2 regions of the Massilia niabensis genome follow, and region 2 is predicted to be linked to the other one. Evidence: predicted binding sites of a transcription regulator. Region 2 holds the regulator's gene; the other holds the start of a gene.
The links. The regulator FliA, encoded in region 2, starts transcription of late flagellar genes. The targets are predictions, from matches to a motif close to CTAAAGTTTNNNNNNNNNNNGCCGNTA.
Positions count from the first base shown of each region.

Region 1: a site for FliA is predicted at 3,315-3,341, ahead of ACFPN5_RS06480 (LPP20 family lipoprotein). Genes of this name have one in related genera too.

Region 1 covers NZ_JBHSMU010000007.1:98,139-108,622, reverse strand. The annotation lists gene ACFPN5_RS06505 (sugar-transfer associated ATP-grasp domain-containing protein) at 1-141, opposite strand, end outside; gene ACFPN5_RS06500 (TraB/GumN family protein) at 270-1,310, opposite strand; gene ACFPN5_RS06495 (TraB/GumN family protein) at 1,328-2,347, opposite strand; gene ACFPN5_RS06490 (helix-turn-helix domain-containing protein) at 2,481-2,786, opposite strand; gene ACFPN5_RS06485 (VOC family protein) at 2,883-3,245, shown strand; gene ACFPN5_RS06480 (LPP20 family lipoprotein) at 3,392-3,934, shown strand; gene ACFPN5_RS06475 (flagella assembly protein FlgT middle domain-containing protein) at 3,924-5,105, shown strand; gene ACFPN5_RS06470 (UdgX family uracil-DNA binding protein) at 5,113-6,624, opposite strand; gene ACFPN5_RS06465 (putative DNA modification/repair radical SAM protein) at 6,621-7,853, opposite strand; gene ACFPN5_RS06460 (M16 family metallopeptidase) at 7,999-10,484, opposite strand, start outside.
Region 2 covers NZ_JBHSMU010000015.1:718,717-729,200, reverse strand. The annotation lists gene flgA (flagellar basal body P-ring formation chaperone FlgA) at 1-166, shown strand, start outside; gene flgM (flagellar biosynthesis anti-sigma factor FlgM) at 281-580, shown strand; gene ACFPN5_RS17690 (flagella synthesis protein FlgN) at 588-1,064, shown strand; gene ACFPN5_RS17685 (M35 family metallo-endopeptidase) at 1,210-2,265, shown strand; gene ACFPN5_RS17680 (M35 family metalloendopeptidase) at 2,509-3,627, shown strand; gene ACFPN5_RS17675 (hypothetical protein) at 3,669-4,163, opposite strand; gene motD (flagellar motor protein MotD) at 4,224-4,946, opposite strand; gene ACFPN5_RS17665 (flagellar motor protein) at 4,960-5,703, opposite strand; gene ACFPN5_RS17660 (RNA polymerase sigma factor FliA) at 5,685-6,413, opposite strand; gene ACFPN5_RS17655 (MinD/ParA family ATP-binding protein) at 6,428-7,273, opposite strand; gene flhF (flagellar biosynthesis protein FlhF) at 7,266-8,693, opposite strand; gene rfbC (dTDP-4-dehydrorhamnose 3,5-epimerase) at 8,809-9,387, opposite strand; gene rfbA (glucose-1-phosphate thymidylyltransferase RfbA) at 9,405-10,274, opposite strand; gene rfbD (dTDP-4-dehydrorhamnose reductase) at 10,271-10,484, opposite strand, start outside.

The DNA.
Region 1 (10,484 bases), on a different contig from region 2:
GGCGCCGAGGCCCAGGTTACGCCGCGCATGAATCGGTCCCCACAGCAAATGCACGTCCGACAGCCGCTTGATCGATGAGATCGCATACAGCTCGGCACGCATGTACTGCGAGGCCACATTCAATACGTGTGACAGTTTCATCGTTCATCCCTTGTTTGAACCGGTTCATTGCGGGGTCCGCAGAAGCGACAGGGATGATAGCCAATTATCAATTTTTGGGGCGCACGGGAAATTGAATCGCAACATGATGTTGTGCGATGCCGCGCCCCTCACTTCGGTTGCTCGACCGTATAGCCCCAGCTTTGCAGCGTGGCGATGACGCCCTTCGGGTTGAGGATTTCCTTGAGGGGCACGACGGTAAAGGTGCTGGCATTGGTGGCGAGCGCCTTCTCCGCGGCCAGGAGCCAGCGGGCGAGCGCCGTTTCCTGCGCGGATCTCAGTTCGGGCTGGTTTCTCCCGAGGGAACCCGTGCCGAGTGCGTGGATGCAGGCGTTGGCGCGGTCACCGAAGTTCAGCTTGCGGATCTCGTCCAGCTCACCGTTGGCCCAGGCATTGGCGTGGGCCCGCATCGCCTCGACGTCGGTGTCGAGGCTTTCGATCGTTTTCATCAGGCAGGGCGCATCGTCCAGTGCCGACTTCTTGAATTCGCGCGCCGCCTTGCCGGGATCCTTGATGGCGACGTGGTAGGTCGCGTCCGTGAACTTGAGCTTGTGCTTTTCTGCAAGCTTCGCGATTGTCGCTCGCACCTCGTCGTCCCGCGAGAGCCCCGCCTGTTTCAGTGCGCGGCTGTACAGTTCCCCCGCCACGAAGGTGGGACGCTCACGATCGATGCCCCTGTCGTTAACAAAGTATTTTTGCTTCAGGGGTTGCCAGCGCGCGTACACCTCCGGTGGCAACACATCCTTCAGCTCGGCGCCATCTGGATTCTTTTTGATGCCGATCAGGAATGGCAAGGCCGTCACGCCACTGAAGCCGACGCCCATCGAGAACCCTGGCGCCATCAGGTATTCCTGAGAAGCCGCGATGACCTTCTCGACCTTGGTCGAACGCCACTCCATTTTCGAGGGGAGCGGCGAATAGGTGCCGAATACCCACATCACGTGGTTTCCCTTCGACACCTTCCATAAACCCGGCCCCGGGCGGCTGCCGGAGACGAGGACGGTTTGCGGGACCGCTTCGCCATTTTCCATCGTCGGCGCGTCGATGGTGGCGGATGAAGCGGCTGGCGGAGCGGCCGGGGCCTCGGCCTGCGCCCAAGCGGGCGTCGTCAGGAGACAGAGGGTCAGGGCCGGCAGTACGCGCTTGAACATGGACATTCCTTGTTGGTTTATTTAGGCGACTCGACCGTATAGCCCTTGGCCTGCAGGGTGGCAATGATGCCTTTCGGGTCCAGGATATCCCTGATCTCGACCACAGCGAACGTGCTCGTATTGGTGGCAAGCGCTTTTTCGGCGTTGGCGATCCACTTCTCCTCTGCCATTATTTTCATGTCTTTGAGTTCGGGCTGGTTTTTTGCAAGCGAGCTGGCATTCACGGCATCGTAGCAGGCGTCGCGGTCACTGAAGTCCAGCTTGCGGATCTCGTCGAGTTCGCCCACTGCCCACGCGTTGGCACGAGCGCGCATGACCTCGATATTGGTGTCGAGACGCGCCATGGTCTGGACCAGGCAAGCCGCATCGTCCATTGGCGACTTTTTGAATTCACGCAGGGTCTTGGCGGGGTCCTTGATGTCGACGCGATGGAGTGAGCTCGTGGTCTTGATCTTGTGCTTGTCGACGAGCTTTTCGATCGTTTTGCGTACGTCGTAGCTGCGTCCTCCCAGTCCGGCCGCCTTCATAGCACGCTGCGATAGCTGCTCAGCGACGAAAATCGGACGTTCGCGTGCGATATCGTCGTCGTTGCCGAAATATTGTTGCTTCAAAGGTAGCCACCGTGCGTACACATCCGGCAGCAGCACATCCTTCAGTTCTGCACCGTCGGGGTTCTTCTTGAAGCCAATCAGGAAGGGCAAGGCCCCCAGTCCACCCATCACGCCTACCCCGGCGGAGGAAGCCGGCGGCTTCAGGTATTCCTGGGAGTTTGCAATGACCTTTTCCACGTTGCGCGAGCGCCATTCCATATTCGGCGGCAGCGGTGCATAGGTGCCGAACACCCACATGACGTTTTCACCTTTCGACACCTTCCACAGGCCAGGTCCCGGGCGGCTGCCGGTGACGAGCACGGTCTGTGGAACCGGCTCGGCTTCTTCAACCGCCGCTGCATGGGGGGTAGACGGAATCCCGGTCTGCGACCACGCGGGCAGACTCAGGAAACACAAGGCCAGGGCAGGCAATACATGCTTGAACATCGGAACATCCCTTCGTCTCGTTAGTTACTGAAGGGCATTGTCTTTCCGTTAAGCGATATTAGCAACCACGAGCAAGAAACAAGATGTTACAAGAAGCATATGCATAAATGGTATCCGTGGAGATACCACACCCCTATCCCGCCCGCTTGCGCGCCGCCCACGGCCGCAGCACGAGGTAGCTCGGCACCGCCGTGCGCGAACTGCGCGTGACGCTGATCAGTTGCCGGCGCTCGAGCAAGGCGATGGCACGCTGGGCAGTGACGCGCGACAGGCCCGTTTCCAGCGCCATCGTCGCGTAGCTGAGCTGCACGGCGCGGTCGCCCGCCGCCTCGATCCGGTGCCACAGGTACAGGTAGATCAGGAAGGCGGCCGGCGAATGTTCGTGGCCGACGAGGTCAGGCATCAGGACATCGAGCACGTAGGGGTCGAGCGTTGTCACCGTAGCCTCACTGTATTCTTCAAGAGTATAGTCTTGATGATTATAGCGGGACCCTGCCGCGTGCGAGAATGCGGCCCATCACAACAGGAGACCCGCTTGATCACCCATATCAAATTCGTCAGCATCCCGACCCGCGACCAGGACGTGGCGCTCGCCTTCTATACCGAAAAGCTCGGCTTTCGCGTCATTACCGACCAGCCCTTCGGCAAGCAGCGCTGGATCGAGCTGCGCGTCGGTGCGTCCGACACGCGCTTCGTGCTGTTCACGCCGGATGGCCAGGAAGACCGGATCGGCAGCGCCTTCAACGGATCGCTGGCCTGCGACGATGTCGAAGCGACCTACCGCCAGTTATCCGCTCGTGGCGTCGAGTTCGTATCCCCGCCGCAAAAGCAGCCTTGGGGCGAGTTCGCCATCATGAAGGATCCGGACGGTAACCAGTTCGTGCTGTCCTCCTCCTGAAAGCCTTGTCGATGCGTCAATCCGGCCGCGAATTGCGCGGCCGTTTGCGCTAAATATTTCCCTGCGTCCATCAAGATCTGCCCGCAGCGGCCGTTATCCTGACTGATACCGCGCCTTTCGCGCCCAGCATTCTTACCGGATCCGTCATGAAACTCGTTGCTGTCCTCGCCCTTGCCTGCGCCTCGCTGCTCTCCGCCTGCGGCACCATGCACATGCCTGCCCGACAGGCCGCCGCACAGCCCGTCATCGTCACCCTGAACGCCACCGGCTATGCCGCTGTCAACAATGCCGCCTGCGCCGGCCAGTGCGAGCGCCTCTCGCCAGCCCAGCGCAAACTGCTGGCGATGCGCGCCTCTCGCCTGGACGCCTACCGCGTCATGGCCGAGCAGGTCTATGGCCTGCGCATCGAAGGCGGCAGCACGGTGGCCTCGTTGGCGCTGAAAGACGATAGTTTCAAGGTGTATATTGACGCCTTCATCCGTGGCGCGCGCGTGAGCAATGTCGCCCAGCGCGAAGACGGCACCTTCGAGACGACCGTGGAAATGGATTTCGACACCAATGCCGCCCGGTCCCAGGCCCAGGCGCGCTCCTCGCGCGCGGCACTGCCGGCGGTCAGGAACGCCCGCGCCATGGTGGGCAGCGCCGGTCCTGGCGCGGGTTACGGCGCCTCGTTCTACCATGCCCAGTAAATGTAAAGTTGCTTGTGGCGCCCTGCTGGCGCTGCTGCTTGCGCTGGTCGCGCCTGCCCATGCCGCGCCGATCGAGGCCGAGGGCGTGGCGGCGATCGCCAACGGCGGCCTGGCGCGCGCCCGCCAGCTTGCCATCAAGGACGCGCTCGAGCAGCTCGGCCTGCGCACCGGCGCCCGGGTCGATGTCGCAGCCGGCGCCGGCACCCGCGGCGCGTATGAAAGCAGCCGCGTCCAGCCGGCGTATGATTTCGACCGCTACACCGTCCTGCGCGAGTGGCAATCCGGTCCGATGCTGCACGTGCGCGTCGCCGTCAAGGAAGAGGAAGCGCGCCCCAGCGGCAGCGTCAACCTCGGCTACAAGAAAAAAATCGTCGTCACTCCCTTCCACGTGCGCCGCTCGCCCCAGCTCGACGACGTCGACGACATCGCCACCCGCCTGCCGCAGGAACTGCTGCGCCGCCTGACCGGCACCGGCAAATTCCTCGGCAAGAGCAGCCCTTACGTGATTTCTCCCGGCAGCAGCGGCCCGGGCGCGGATACGGCCGCCGTGCGCCGCCTGGCATCGATGCACGAGAGCCAGTTCGTGATTTCGGGCGAGATCGTCGACGCCAGCCCTTTTGAAAAGCCGGCCTTCTACGGCCTGGTCGATCGCAAGGCACGCCGCATCGAAATCGAATTTTTTGTCCACGACGGGCTGACCGGTGTGCTGCTTGCCCGCCGCACGGCAAGCGTGGAACAGGTGGGGACGCAGCGCGTCGGCCGCGACAAGCCCTTCGGCAGCGCCAGCTTCGCGGCCACCCCCTTCGGCGGCGCGATCCTGCGCGCGCTCGACGAAGGCATCGCCGGCATCATGACGGACCTTGCTCCCCTGCCCTTCATGGCGAAGGTGGTGCAGGTGCAGGGCGAGCGGATTTTCATCGACGCCGGCAGCACCGCGTCGGTGACGCCGGGCGACCAGCTCGTGGTCTACCGGGTAGACCCGCGCCAGCAGGTGTACGGTGCCGATCCCCGGGTGCCGCTCGGCACCGTGGAGACGCCGGTGGGAACGATCGGCATCGTCCAAGTACAGCCGGGGTTTGCAATCGGCACCATGACGCCTGCCTCCGCTGCGAAACAGGTCAGCGCCGGGGATATGGTGCGGTTCGACGTGGCGGTGGCGCCGGGCCGGTGATGAAACCTTACGCCGGCGGTTCTTCCGGCGGCCGCTCGAGGAGCTGCTTGGCCAGCTTCAAGCCTTCGACCATCACATTGAACGCCTGCCGCTTGGCCTCCTCGTCGGGCACGCGCAGGATATACGACGGGTGGTAGACGGTGACGACCCAGCGCCCTTCGTGCCGGATTGCCTTGCCGAGCGATTCGGCCAGCTTCGCGTTGCCATTGCCGAGCACGGATTTCAGCGCCGTGGCGCCGAGCGCCACGATGACGGTCGGCTTGACGGTCGCCAGTTCCTTCTCCAGCCAGTAACCGCAGGCTTCGATCTCGCGCTGCACCGGCGTCTTGTGCAGACGCCGCTTGCCGCGCGGCTCCCATTTGAAGTGCTTGACCGCGTTGGTGAGGTAGATCGCGCGGCGCTCGAGATCGGCTGCCTCGAACACCCGGTCCAGCAGCTTGCCGGCCGGGCCGACGAAGGCCTTGCCGGCCAGGTCTTCCTGATCGCCCGGCTGCTCGCCCACCAGCATGATCTGCGCCCGCTTCGGCCCCTCGCCGGGCACGGCCTGGGTCGCGTACTGCCACAGCTCGCAGCGCCGGCACTCGTCCAGCTTTGAGGGCTGCTGGCGCTCGGGCTGGGCGTCGGCCGGGGCGATCGGGATCGTGAAGCCGCTTTTCTTGCCCACTGCCTGGGCCTGGCCGGTGCTGCGCGCACCCAGTTCGGCGTTGCTGACCATGCCCGGCACGATGGCGCCTTCCGGCAGGTTCTTCCAGAAGCGCGACGGGATATGGCTTTGCATCAGCTGGGCGTTCACGCGGGCCGGATTGAAGATGCTGCGGTAATAGGTCAGCCAGAGCGCCTCGCCGGCATCGTCCAGGTCGGCCGCGCTCGACATCAGGGGGCCGGTGTGGTGCAGCGTGGCGCCGTCCCACATGACGCTGGCCTCGGGCGTGCCGATCATCCAGGTGACACCGCCCATGCGGTTTCTGAAATGTTCGGCCACCTGGGGCAGCACGTCGTGGCGTGGCTCGAACCAGGCGGCAAATTGCGGCGGGCCGGCTTCAAGCGGGCGCTCGCGGAATCGGATATAGGCATGCATGTCGTGCTCCTCGCGACGCACCGCTTTCACCATCGCATGCAACTTGACGCCGTCGACATCGGCCGGCGACTGCACGTCGTGCTCGCCGTGCTGCCAGCGCCAGATCACGCGGTACAGGAAGGCCCAGCGGTCCGGCACGCGGCAGCAGGCGGCCGACTGCAGCATGTCCATGAAGGCGCGTGGAATACGCAGTAAAGACGGTGGTAAATGCGGCGGCGGTGCTTCTTCTACCGGGACGACCCCGGCAGGAGCATTATCCGAAGAAGATGACGAGTCCGGCGCACCCGAGAACAGGTCGGCATCCAAGGTCCCGTGTTCGTTCCAGGTGACCAGTTCCGGCGCCACGCCGTGCAGCAGCAGGTCGCGCGCGGCGTCGCGCCACTCGGGGAAGCTGGAGACCACCAGCGGCTGGCCGGCGGCAACCTTGGCCGCCGCGTTCATGCTGCCTGCAGTTCAGGCCACAGGTTCATCTGCTCCTGCGGCGCCCCCAAATGGCGCCGCAGCAGGTCGGAACTGGCCAGCCCCTGGGCCGGCTTGTAGTCGGCCGTGACCACGAAGGGCGCGATCTTCTTCATGCTGCAGCGCAGGCGCGACAGATCTTCCCAGCGCACGCGGCGCAACCGGCGCAGCTCGACGATGCGCTTGGCGTTGCGCAGGCCGATGCCCGGCACGCGCGCGATCATCGTTTCCTCGGCGCGGTTCAGGTCCATCGGGAAGTGGTCGCGGTTGGCCAGCGCCCAGGCCAGTTTTGGATCGACATCGAGCGCGAGATTACCGGCAGCCGGCATCAGTTCGCCGGCGGTGAAACCATAGCTGCGCAGCAGGAAATCGGCCTGGTACAGGCGGTGCTCGCGCAGCAGCGGCGGCGGTGCCAGCGGCACGCTATCCGGGCTTTGCGGGATCGGGCTGAAGGCCGAGTAATACACGCGCTTGAGTTTATAGCTGCCGTACAGGGTCTCGGCGGTATTCAGGATGGTCTGGTCGTCGCTGGCATCGGCGCCGACGATCATCTGCGTGCTTTGCCCGGCCGGGGCAAAGGCCGGGGCTTTCGGCTCCTCCGCCTTTTCGTCGAGCTTGCGCCGGATCGAACCCATCGCCAGTTTAATGGTGTGCACGTTCTTTTCCGGCGCCAGGCGGGTCACGCTGTCGTGGGTGGGCAGCTCGATGTTCACCGACAGGCGGTCGGCATAGCGGCCGGCCTCGGCAATGAGCAGCGGGTCGGCGTCGGGGATGGTTTTCAGGTGGATGTAACCGCGGAAGTTGTGCACTTCGCGCAGCGTGCGCGCCACGGCAACGAGTTGCTCCATCGTGTAGTCGCTCGACTGGATGATGCCGGAACTCAGGAACAGGCCGTCGATGTAGTTGCGCAGGTAAAAATCGTGGGTCAGCTTGACCACTTCCTCGACCGAAAAGCGCGCACGCGGCACGTTCGAGGTACGGCGGTTGACGCAGTACTGGCAGTCGTAGACGCAGAAATTGGTGAGCAGGATTTTCAGCAGCGACACGCAGCGGCCATCGGGCGTGTAGCTGTGGCAAATGCCCATGCCCGTGGTGGCGCCGATGCCGCCGTCGGCACCGTCGGAGGCGCGTTTCGGGGCGCCGCTGCTGGCGCAGGAGGCGTCGTACTTGGCGGCATCCGCCAGGATTTCGAGCTTGTCGGAAAGTTTCATCTGGGTGGCGAAACTGTATGGGTGTACAGTATATACCAGCCGATGTATGCACGCCGTGCGGGTGCGACCGAAAACCGGGACAAATGCGGGTCGGTGTGCGGGTGGACGCACGAGCCCACCCTGGTCACACGGCGGCTCTTAACACTTACCGCACCGGCTTCCCGTCCTGGTCCAGCACCACCACCTCGCCCCAGCCCAGCGCACGAATCCCCGCCTCCACCTTGCGCAGGTCGCCGATCACCATCCAGGTCACCTCGTCCGGCTTGACGAACTTGCCCGCGGCCTGGCCCAGCTGTGCCGGGGTCAGGGCCTTCAGGCTGCGCGAATAGCCGCTCCAGTAATCCTCCGGCAGGTTCAGGTTGACGCTCGCCAGCGCCGCGCCTTCCAGCGCACTCAGGGTCTCGAAACGGCCGGCGAGGCGCGAAGTCATGTTGCGCATGATGCTCTCGTATTCCGTGCCGACCAGCGGACGCTCGCCCGCCACGCCCTTCACTTCCTTCGCCACTTCGCGCATCGCCTCGACCGTCTTGTCGGTCTGCACCGGCGCGATCGTCATGAAACTGCGCTGGCCGCGTACTTCGGTCAGGCGCGCGCTGGTGCCGTAGCTCCAGTGTTTATCGAGGCGCAGGTTGCGGTTCAGGCGCGAGGTCGCGATGCCGCCGAAGTTGTGCATCACCGGCTCGACCGCGAGGTCTTCCGGCTGGCCATACGGCAGCGACAGGTGGGCGGCGACAATAGTCGATTGCGGCGCGTCCGGCTTGTCGACCAGGTAGACCTTCCTGCCGGCGTTGACGTTCGCGTTGGCGCCGGCCACCGCCTTGGCGGGGGCCAAGCCAGCCTTCCACCCTCCGAACGAGGCTTCCAGCGCCGGCAGCAGCTTGTCCATCGTGGTGTCGCCGGCCACGATCAGGGTCGCGCTGCCCGGTTTGAACCAGGCCGCGTGCCAGGCTGCCAGGTCTTCGCGGGTGATGCCTTCGACGCTCTGCGTGCTGCCGCTGGCCGGCTTGCCGTAGGCGTGCTCCTGGCCGTACAGCAGGCCCGGCACCAGGCGCGTCGCCAGGCTAGTCGGCTGCGCCTTTTCCTGGCCGATCTGGGCCATGCGGCGTCCCTTTTGCAGCGTGAACTGGTCTTGCGGGAAGCTCGGCGCCAGCGCGGCGTCGGCCATGATGGCCAGCGACGGCGCCAGGTTGCTTGATGTCGCCTGCAGCCGCACCAGCGACTGGTCGGCAGCCGTGCCGGTCGACAGGCGCGCGCCCAGGTTTTCCAGCGCGTCCGACAGCGCAAAGGCGTCGCGCGTCTTCGTGCCCTTGTCGAGCAGGTCGAGCGCGAGCGAGGCGGCGCCGGCCTTGGCCAGGGTGTCGGATGCGGCGCCGGCGTCGACCGCCAGCGTCGCGTTGACGATCGGCGCCGTGTGGCGCTCGAGCAGGATCACCTTCAGCCCGTTCTTCAGCTGGGCGCGCTGCATGGCCGGGAATTTCACATCCGGCGCTTCGCCCAGCCCCGGGAGCACCTTGCGGTCCAGCGTCGATTTGACGGCCGCCAGTTTCGCGAACGGACGCACCGTCATCGTGTAGTGGTTCGCGCGCAGCCAGCGCTGGCCGGCGGCTTTCACCTCGGCCGCGTTGGCCTTGGCCAGCTGCTCCAGGCGCGTCAGGTAGGCGTCGGGCGAGCCGCCGTAGGTCATGCTTTCGGCCAGCACGTCCGAGCGGCCGCCGAAGCCGCCCAGGCGCTCCAGGCTGCGCGAGAAGTCGGACAGGGTACGCGTTTTGACGCGCGCCAGTTCGGCATCCGTCGGGCCTTTATCGAGCACCTCGGCGACGATGGCGTCGACCTCGCGTTCGACCAGCAGCGGGTCCGCGCCCGGCTTGACCGTGACGACGATATTGAAGGTGCCGCCCAGCTCCGCGTCGTTGACATAGGTGCTGACGTTCGTCGCCAGGCCCTTGTCGTAGACCAGGCGCCTGTCGAGGCGCGCGCTCTTCGAGCCGGCCAGTACCTCGGCCAGCAGGGTCAGGCGCGGGGTGTCGGCATCCTTCCAGGCGGCGACGTGCCAGCTGCGGTAGATGCGCACCTGCGGCACGTGGTCTTCCATCTCGTCGCGGATGTTGCGGTCCAGCGTCGGAATCCATTTTTCCGTGCGCGGCAGCGGCGGGCCCGGCGGGATCGCGCCGAAGTATTTGGTGACCAGTTCCAGCGCATGTTCGGGCGTGATGTCGCCGGCCAGCGAGATCACCGCGTTGTTCGGGCCGTAGTAGGTGCGGTACCACTCGCGGATGTCTTCCAGCGAGGCCGCCGACAGGTCTTCCATGCTGCCGATGGTCGACCACGAATACGGGTGCGAGTACGGATACATCTTGGCGCCGATCTCGTTGCGCACGCGGCCATAGGGCTGGTTCTCGCCCTGGCGCTTTTCGTTCTGCACCACGCCGCGCTCGCGCTCGAGCATCTCCTTCGAGATGTAGTTGCCGAGGAAGCCCATGCGGTCCGATTCGAGGAACAGGGTGCGCTCCAGCGCCGACACCGGCACGTCTTCGAAGAAGTTGGTGCGGTCGGTGTTGGTGGTGCCGTTGCGGTTGTTCGCACCCAGGTCGTCCATCGCTTCACGGAAGCCGTGCGGGTAGTTCTCCGAGC
Region 2 (10,484 bases):
CCAGGCCGTGCGCATTATTTCTCGTGGAGAAAACTTCTCGGTCTCGGGCGAAGGCAAGGCGATCGGCAACGCCGGCGAGGGCCAGGTGGTGCAGGTGCGCACGCCGCGCGGGGCGATCATCAGCGGCACGGCGAGGAATGGCGGTATTGTGGAAGTAACACTTTAGTTAACAAGCAATTAAATTTCTCTATTTAGCGATCCGCGCTAAAGTTTGTCGACGAAGAGCCGTTACAGACTGCAGATCCCGGAGTTCCTGCTCCGAACAGAGAAGGATAATGCTGTGAAAATTAACGATACCCTCAAAGGCCCCCAGGGTCTTCAGCAACCGAATACCACGGCAGCTAATGCCAAGCAGGCCGAAAAGGCCGCGGCAACGGCTGCTCCAAGCCAGACCCAGACCGACAGCGTGCGCCTGTCGTCGGCAGGCGGCGCATCCAGCACCAGCCAGGTGTTCGATGCCAAGAAAGTTGAACGTATCAAGCTGGCGATTGCCGATGGGCAGTTCCAGGTGAATTCAGAAAGGATCGCGGACGGTCTGTTAGACACCGTGCGCGACCTGCTCCACTCACGTAACAGATAATCACCCAATGAGCTCCATGACCAGTCCCGGCACGACCCTCACTTTCGAACACGAGCGTATTGAAGCGCTGGTGGAACTGATGAAGCAGGAACAGCAGTTCCTGGTGTCGGCCGATGCGGACGGACTGGCGCAACTGACCCCACGCAAGGTGGCGCTGGTGCAGGAGCTGGCGCAACGCTCGCGTGAACGGCATGCCGCGCTCAGCCGCGCCGGTTTCGAGCCTTCGGAAGCGGGCATGGAACCATGGCTGGCGGCGCAGGCCGACGAAGCGGTGCGTTCCACGTGGACGGCATTGCTGGCACAGACCCTCGAAGCGAAAGAACTGAACCGCGTGAACGGCATGCTGATCAACCGCCAGATGGCGCATAACCAGACCGTGCTCAACGCGCTGCGCACCCCGACCGGCGGCGCGGACCAGGCCCTGTATGGCGCGAAGGGACAGACCTTCGGCAGCGGGCCGTCGCAGCGGTTTGTCGTGGGGTGAGTTTCAAGCTTTGTTGTATGGATGACGGCCGCTGATGCGGCCGTTGCTGTTTTACAGGTCGGCACGGACATATTGCCGCAACGCAAGCTCAACAGGTAGAAACACGCCCACAGTATTCCTCAGTCATCACCCGACGGAGGAATCCATGCACCGCACCCCCATCCACATCGCCGCCTGCACCCTGCTGCTGGCCACCACCCTTTCGAGCCAGGCTGCCGGCGACATCGCCGTCAGCATCACCCCCGACCGCGCCGCGCTCGGCAAGCGCGACGAGGTGCTGGTCACGGTCACGCTGACCAACACCGGCAGCACGCCGGAGCGCCTCCTGAAATGGCGCACGCCCTTCGTGGCGCCGGAAGCCGCGCTGTTCGACATCACCCGCGACGGCCAGCCAGTGCGCTACCTCGGCCGCAAGGTCAAGCGCGCGGCCCCGGTCGAAGCCGACTATATCGGGCTGGCGCCCGGTGAAAGCCGCAGCGCCCGCGTCGAATTGTCCAGCACCTATGACATGGCCATCACCGGCGCTTATGCGGTGCGCTACCGCGTCCCCGCCCTGGCCACGGGCGCCAAGGCAGAGGCCGGCAGCACCCGCGACGGCGGACCGGTCCGCTCGAACACCGCCGCCATCTACATCGAGGGCCGCATGCCGCGCGGCGCCGCCTCCCCTGCCCTGGCGGCCCCGACAGGCAGCGGCCTGAGCTACGCCGAATGCTCGAACGCCCAGCAGGACACCATCGCCAGCGCCATGACGGCCGGTACCGCCATGGCGGCCGGCGGCCTTGCCTACCTCACCAGCGGCAAGGAGCAGGCCCAGCGTTACACCAACTGGTTCGGCGCCCTCGATGCCGCGCGCCAGGGGGCTGTGACGAAAAACTTCACGTCCATCAAGGACGCCTTCGAAACCAAGCCGGTGAAGGTGAACTGCGGCTGCAACGAGGATTACTTTGCCTACGTCTACCCGGCCCAGCCCTACACGATCTACGTCTGCAAGGCGTTCTGGACGGCGGCGCTGACCGGCACCGACTCGATGGGCGGCACCCTGCTGCATGAGCTGAGTCACTTCGACATCGTCGCCGGCACTGACGACCACGTCTATGGGCAGTCGGGCGCGGCCGACATGGCGCGCACGGCGCCGGAGCGGGCCATCAACAATGCCGATTCGCACGAATATTTCGGGGAGAATTCGCCGCCGCTGAATTAACAAGGCAGTTGCCTGCACCCGCGCTAGCACGGCATTGCGCCGAACGCTAGCGCACGATTGAAGAAAATGCACGACTGTTACGTTTTCGCAAACCAGCGATGACCCTATCTGAAATGCATTGCTACCAGGCCATGAATTGATCAGTATGGTTGCGTTTTCGTTAGATCGAGGTCAACTTTCGAGCGGAAACTTGTAAAAGAATGGCCGGCACGGTCACGACAACACATACAACGGAGAAGTCACATGAGCTGGAACAGCATCCTGAAATCAGCACTCGGTATCGCAGCCCTGAGCGTCGCAGTCGGCGCCCAGGCAGGGTCGTACGGTGTGAGAGTCACGGTCATGCCGGAAAAGGCGGCGCTCGGCGCGAGCGAGGACGTGTACGTCAACGTCACCCTGACCAACACCTCGTCTTCTCCGCAATATGTATTGAAGTGGCGCACGCCGTTCGAAGGCCTGTCCGCCCCGCTGTTCGACATCACCCGCGACGGCGCGAAAGTCCCTTACACGGGCGCCCTGATCAAGCGCGCCAAGCCGACCCAGGCCGACTATTACCTGCTGAAACCGGGCGCCTCGCACACCGTCAAGGTCGAGTTGTCGGCACTGTACGACCTGAGCGTAACCGGTGACTACGCGATCCGCTACCGCGCCGCCTCGCCGGACCTGTTCCTGGGCAACAAGAACGGCGCGAATGCCAATGCCGCGGCTGCCAGCGCGGCCGGCGGCGACATCGGCCAGCTCGAGTCGGAAGCGGCCTCGCTCTACATCGAAGGACGCCTGCCGCGCGGTTCGGACTCGCCCATCATGCAGGCGCTGAAAAGACCGGATGCCGGCGGTGGCCTGCCCGCGCCGGCCGGCCTGAGCTATACCAACTGCACCGCTTCGCAGCAGAGCACGGTCGCTTCCGCGATCTCGGCCGCCAAGACCATGAGCAACAGCTCGGTCACCTACATGGCCAAGACCACGATGGGCCCGCGCTACACGAAGTGGTTCGGCACCGTCACCTCGACCCGCCAGGCGAAGGTCAAGGCCAACTTCACCGCGATCAAGGATGGTTTCGACAACAAGAACGTCGTCGTGGATTGCGGCTGCAAGCAGAGCTACTACGCCTACGTGTACCCGACCCAGCCGTACAAGATCTACGTCTGCCGCGCCTTCTGGAATGCGCCAATGACCGGCACCGACTCGAAGGGCGGCACCCTGGTGCATGAAATGAGCCACTTCGACGTCGTGGCTGGCACCGACGATAACGTCTACGGCCAGAGCGGCGCGGCCAGCCTGGCGATCAGCGATCCGAACGCGGCCGTGGCGAACGCCGACAACCACGAGTACTTTGCCGAGAACACCCCGGCATTGAACTAGGACTGAACTGAACGGCCCTCAGCGGCCGCTCAGCGGTCGGCTCATTGGCCTGAATACACGAACGAGACGGGCCTGGCGGGAAACTCCGTCAGGGCGTCGAGCTTCCTGATATCGGCCAGCACCGGGCCGGCATAGCCAATGTTATAGCTGTGCCGGCCCTTCTTGAACGCGTAGGTCTGCGTGATATCAATCGTGTTCATCAGCATCTTGCCCGGCTCCAGGGCCTGGTAATCCCCTGCCGTCAGCGCCGCGCGCTTGACCATCTTCCCGGTATAAGCAATCGGCCTGTTGCCGAAGTCGCGCAGGTCGAAACGGCGCCCCGTCAATTCCTTCTCCGCCAGGATTTCACGCGGAATCCAGACCGTGCTGCGTCCCTGGTTAATCACCGTCAGCTGTACCAGGACGCGGCCGTTCGGTGTTTCAATGTCGATGCTGTGCTTGACGTCCACGGTCGGTTCTCCGGCGGCGCCCGCCAGCGCGGGCAAGAGGCTCGTCGCACCAAGGAGCGCGGCCAGAAGGAAGGGTCTGCGATGCATTATCGACTCCGTATGGTTGTGTCACGCATTGTGCGGGCGCAGCCGGGAAAAGCCAAGGGTTCACGGGGTGGACGCCAGGATCGTCACCGCCACCCGCCGGTTCCGCGCCCTGCCCGCTTCGTCCGTATTCGGCGCGACCGGCAGGTTGGCGCCGTGCCCCACGGCAGTCAACCTACCCTCGGCAATCCCGCCTTCGATAAACAGGCGCACCACGCTGCTTGCGCGCACGCTCGAGAGTTCCCAGTTCGATGGGTAGGCCGGATTCGCGATCGGCAGGTTATCGGTATGGCCCTCGACTTCGATCGCATGCGCGTCGTTCTTCAGGAGCCCCGCCACGGTCCCGAGCGTCGCGCGGGCGTCCGTGCCAAGCGCCGCCTGCCCTTCCTGGAACAGCACGCTGGCATTGATGTCGACTTTCACGCCCTGCCCGGTCTGCGTGATGCGCACCTTGCCATCCTTCACCAGCGGCGCCAGCGAGGCATTCAGCTGGCGCGCCAGCGTGTCCAGTCGCTCGCGCTCGCGGCGCGCCGCCTCCGCACGCTTGCGCGCGATCAGGTTGGTCAGGGGAAGCGTTTCGATGGTGGAGCTGGCCTGCGGCGTTTCCGGCCTGCCGCCGAAGGCGTCACCCAGGGCGTCCGACAGGGCCCGGTACTTGCCGGTGTTGACGACGGAAATGGCGTACATCACGACGAAGAAGGCAAACAGGAGCGTGATGAAGTCGGCGTACGAGATCAGCCAGCGGTCCTGCTGTTCGCCTCCGTCGTCGTATTTCTTGCGCGCCATGGTTAGCGCCCCACTAGCGTCGCGCTACCAGGCTGGCCACGCGTTCCTCCACCAGGCGCGTGTGGTTGCCGCTCGCCAGGTCGTGAAACACTTCGGTCAGGATTTCGTACTGCACCACCTGGTCCGACACGATGGCTTTGAGCTTGTTGCCGACCGGGAGGAAGAACAGGTTCGCCAGCCCCACGCCGTACACGGTCGAGACAAAGGCGACCGCGATGCCGGAACCCAGGCGCGACGGGTCGGACAGGTTTTCCATCACATGGATCAGGCCCAGTACCGCGCCCAGGATGCCGATCGTCGGCGCGTAACCGGCGGCGGACTCCCAGATGCGCGCGGCCTGGCGTTCGGCGAATTCATAGGCGGTAACTTCGGTTTCCAGCAGGGCGCGCAGCTTGTCCGGATGGATGCCGTCCACCACCAGGCGCAGGCCTTTCTGGACGAACAAATCCTTGGTTCCCATGTACTGCTCGAGCGCGAGCAGCCCGTCGCGCCGTGCCGTATGGCTCCATAGCGCGATCTCGCGCGAGCGCGGCTGGCGCGTATCCTGGGGCGGGAAGAAGACCCAGCGCAGCATGCGCATGCCGCGCCGGAAGGTGCGCGCCTCGGACTGCAGCAGCACGGCGCCAAACGTGCCGACGACGACGATGGCGAACGCCGCCGGCTGGAACAGCGACGACAGCCGGCCGCCGTCGAGGCTATGCCCGACGAAAAGGCCGATGACCGCCAGCGCCAGGCCGATCAGGCTGGCGAAGTCCACAACTTTTCCTTGAGCGAAGCGCGCAGGCGGGCCACGGCTTGCGTGTGCAGTTGCGACACGCGCGACTCGGACACGCCCAGCACGGCGCCAATTTCCTTCAGATTCAGTTCTTCTTCGTAATACAGGCCCATCAGGATCTTCTCGCGCGGCGGCAAGCCGTCGATGGCGGCAATCACGGCCTGGCGGAAGTCGGTGTCGAGCAGCGCGCGCAGCGGGTCGTCGTCATCGACCGCGTAACGGTCGAGGAAGCTGTCGTTGCCGTCGTCGTCATGGAAGTCTTCGTAGTACACGAGCTGGTGGCCGCCGCCCTCGAACAGCATTTCCTGGTAGTCGGCGAGCGACACGTCGAGCGACTTGGCGACCTCGGTTTCGGTCGGCGGACGGCCGAGCTTCTGCTGCAGCATCGTCATCGCCGACTCGACCTTCTTCATGGTCGAGCGCGTGCTGCGGGGCAACCAGTCGTTGCTGCGCAACTCGTCGACCATGGCGCCGCGGATGCGCAGCACGGCATAGGTCTCGAACTGGGCGCCGTGGTTGTCCTCGTAGCGGTTGATGGCGTCCAGCAGGCCCATCATCCCGGCCTGGATCAGGTCATCCACCTCGACCGATGGCGGCAACTTGGCCTTCATCTGGTGCGCCAGGCGCTTCACGAGCGGGGCGTGCTCGGTGAGCAGGTGGTTCTTGTCCGCTTTCCCTTTGACGGTATACATGCTTGTTCTTTTTCTCAGGAACCTAAATGCGCGCCGCTCTGACGCTCGAATCGTCGAAACAGGGCGAGGTCCGGCGCTGCAAAGCGGCCGGCCAGCTCACGGAAGGCCACCGACGCCCCGGCCAGCGGGAAGGCATCCACCACCGCACGCCCGAGGCGCGCGGCGCGGTGCAGGTATTCGTCGGCGGGCACCGAGCCCATCGAAGTCAAAGTTACCGCAAGGTAACGACTTGCTGCTGCCGACATATTATCGTAAACCACCTTCGCCTCCGCCTCGGTGGCCCCGGTGACCAGGATGCCGAAGGGACGGCGCCCGAATTCCTGGGCCAGGCGCTTGATCAGCGAGTAGGCGTTGGTGATCGAGGTAGCACTAGTGGAAACCTGCACCACGATTTCCGACTCGGCCAGTACCGGCACGGCAAAGCTGCCGTCGCGATGGAGTTCGCCATCGACGATGACGATGCCGCCCTGCCCTTTCACCAGCACATCGAAGGCTTTCGCCAGGCGGCGCGCTTCATCGGTTCCCGCGCCGGGCGTGTCGCCGTCGCGCGACAGCAGCGCCACCGAAAAACCCTGGGGCGCGCTTTGGACGACCTGGTTCAGGGCGCACTCCTGGCGCGCGACCTGCAACAGGCCGGCGTGGCGTTCCAGCTCGAGGCGGCGCGCGACGCCATAGTCGCGCGTGGTGGCGTCGACGATCAGCACTTCATTGCCGGCCTGCGACAGCGAGGCGCCCAGGTTCACCAGCATGGCGCCCTTGTCGTCGCTCGGGGTGGCGGACAGGAAGGTCACGACACGTGGCTTGGGGCCGGCCAGCATCCGGCGCAGGCCTTCGGCCTGGTCGAAATCAAAACTAGCCAAAGCGCACCCCACCCAGGCTGTCGTCGCGGTTGCCGCAGTGGGCACCGGCGCCGGCCATCATCAGCGGCAGGTCGGCGTCGTCGAAGGCGGCGGCGGCCTCGCGGCGGCTGCGGAAGGCGCGGTCGATCAGCATCGCGCGGTCGGCCAGGTGCAGGTCTTCCGGCACGCGCTGGCCGTTCGAGATGTAGTGCAGATTCAGTTTCTGGCGAATGACAACGTCCAGCACGTTCCCGATCGATGCCGCTTCGTCGAGCTTGGTCATGATGCAGCCGTGCAGGCCGCTGCCCTGGTAGGCGCGCACGACTTCGGCCAGGGTTTCGTTGGTGGACGTCGCGTTCAGGCACAGCAGGCGCTTCACGTCGGCGCCCGAGCCCTGCAGCATGGCGACCTGTTCGGTCACCATCTGGTCGCGCTGCGACACGCCGATGGTGTCGATCAGCACGGTGTGCTTGTTGCGCAGCTCTTTCAGGGCGATGCGCAGGTCGGCTTCGTCTTTCACCGAGTGCACCATCACGCCCAGGATCTTGCCGTAGATCCGCAGCTGCTCGTGGCCGCCGATACGGTAGGCGTCGGTGGTGATCAGGGCCAGCTTTTCCGGCCCGTGGCGCATGACGCAGCGCGCAGCCAGCTTGGCGGTGGTGGTGGTCTTGCCGACGCCGGTCGGGCCGACCAGGGCGAACACGCCGCCCTTGTCGAGCAGGTTGTCCTCGTCGGCCATCGTCGTCAGGTTACGGGCCAGCACCGTCTTGATCCAGCGCATCGCCTCGGCGGCGTCCTTGTTGGCCGGCATCTTGTCGACCAGGTAGCGTGCCAGCGACGCCGAGAAGCCGGCGGCGAGCATCTCGCGCAGCACGGCGGCCTTTTGCGGCTCGCGCTGGGTGGTGGTACCCCAGGACAACTCGGCCAGCTGGGTTTCCATCAGGCCGCGCATGGCGCGCAGCTCGTGCATCATGCCGCTCATCTCCTGCGCGGCCGATTCCTTGGCCTGGGCGATCGCGGCCGACATCATCGACGTCATTGCCGCCATGTCGAAGCCTGGTTCCAGCTGCGGAGCGCGGCGGTTGGCGTAGCCGTGTTCGGCGGCGAATTCAGTTTCCGGCTGCGGCAGCGGAGCGCGGCGGGTGGCGTAGACGTGTTCGGGTGCGGAGACCGGCGCGGGTGCGCTGCTGCGGCGGTTCACGAAAGCGGGCGCTTCCGGTTCGAACGCATGCAGGTGATCCAGGCGCGGCTGCGGCTGGGCCATTTCCGAGTCCGGGCTGGGTGCGGCCAGGGAAGCGACGTCGTCGTTGTCCAGCGCGAGGATCTCGACCACGCCGTCGACCGGACGGTTCGAAAGGATGACGGCGTCGGGTCCGAGCGCGTCGCGCACCTTGCGCAAGGCTTCCCGGGATGTTGCCGCTGTAAATTTCTTCACATTCATCTTATTCTCCGCACTGCTTGTTCAATTCATGTCGGGACGATATTGCCCGTTTACAGAAGAGATTATTGACGATGCCGTGAAGCAACCATCGGCGGAAAAGGATGGGGAAAGTGGGCTAATTCGATTTAGGTGATGGAAGGAGCCAGGCAAACGTTTCCACCGCACTCAAGGGCAATGCCTTCGCATCCTTGTCCGCCAATTGCGGCGCAAATGCAATCGGCCATGCGATACCGATGTCCGGGTCGTTCCACAGGACGGTGCGCTCGAACTCGGGATACCAGTAATCGGTCGTCTTGTAGAGGCATTGCGCGCGCTCGCCGAGGACGACGAAACCATGGGCAAAGCCCGGCGGTATCCACATCTGGCGCCGGTTTTCCGCGCTCAACACTTCGCCCACCCATCGCCCGAAGGTGGGTGAGGAGCGCCGCAGGTCGACCGCGACATCGAATACGCTGCCTTCGATTACGCGGATCAGTTTCCCTTGCGGGTGGGAAATCTGGTAATGCATGCCCCGCAACACCCTGCGGCCTGACAGGCTGTGGTTGTCCTGCACAAAAGTTGTCTCTACCCCGGTCGCCGCGGCGAATGCACGGGCATTGAAGCTTTCGACAAAAGAGCCGCGATCATCCTCGAAGACCTGCGGCACGAGTACCAGCACGTCGGCAATGGCGGTCGGTATAACGTTCAATGGCATGGGCGCCTCATTTCAGCTTATTTCAAGATACTGAGCAGGTAGCGGCCGTAGCCGCTTGTCGCCAGGGGCGCGGCGAGCGCCTCCAGGGCCGCAGCATCGATCCAGCCCTGGCGATAGGCAATCTCTTCAGGACAGGCAACCTGCAGGCCCTGGCGCTTTTGCAAGGTGGCGATGAAGCTCGCTGCTTCCAGCAGGCTGTCGTGGGTGCCGGTGTCGAGCCAGGCATGGCCGCGTCCCATGATCTCGACGTTCAGCAGACCTAAGTCGAGGTAACGCCGGTTGAGGTCGGTAATCTCGAGCTCGCCCCGTGCCGAGGGCCGCAGTTCGGCAGCCAGGTCGCAGGCCTGGCGATCGTAGAAATACAGCCCTGTGACGGCATAGCTCGATTTTGGCAACGCCGGCTTTTCCTCGATGCTGACCGGGCGCTGGTCCTTGTCGAAGTCGATCACCCCATATCGCTCGGGATTGCTCACGTGATAGGCAAAGATGGTGGCGGCCTCGATTCGCGCGTGGGCCGCGGCAAGCGGCTTGACGAGGTCGTGCCCGTAGAAGATGTTGTCCCCTAACACCAGCGCGCTGGGCGCGCCGTCGATGAAATTCTTGCCGAGAATGAAGGCTTGCGCCAGGCCGTCGGGACTGGGCTGTTCGGTATAGCGGATGTCCATGCCCCAGCGGCTGCCGTCGCCGAGCAATTGCGCAAACAGCGGCAGGTCGTGCGGCGTACTGATGACCAGCACCTCGCGAATGCCGCTCAACATCAGCACGCTGAGCGGATAATAAATCATCGGCTTGTCGTACACCGGCATCAGCTGCTTGCTGATCGCCTGGGTGACCGGGTACAGGCGGGTACCGCTGCCACCAGCGAGGATGATGCCCTTGCGTTTCACCATAAGTCACTTTCCAGAATCTGTTGCAGCACGTGTTGCACACCCTCTTCCCACGGCGGCAGGCGCAAGCCGAACGTCGTGCAAAAGAGCGCCGTATCGAGGCGCGAACTGCGGGGACGTTTTGCCGGCGTCGGGTAGGCCTGCGTGTCCAGGGCCCGCACGCCGTCGGGGCCTGCTTTCAAGGGCTTGCCTGAGGCTCGCGCCTGGCCG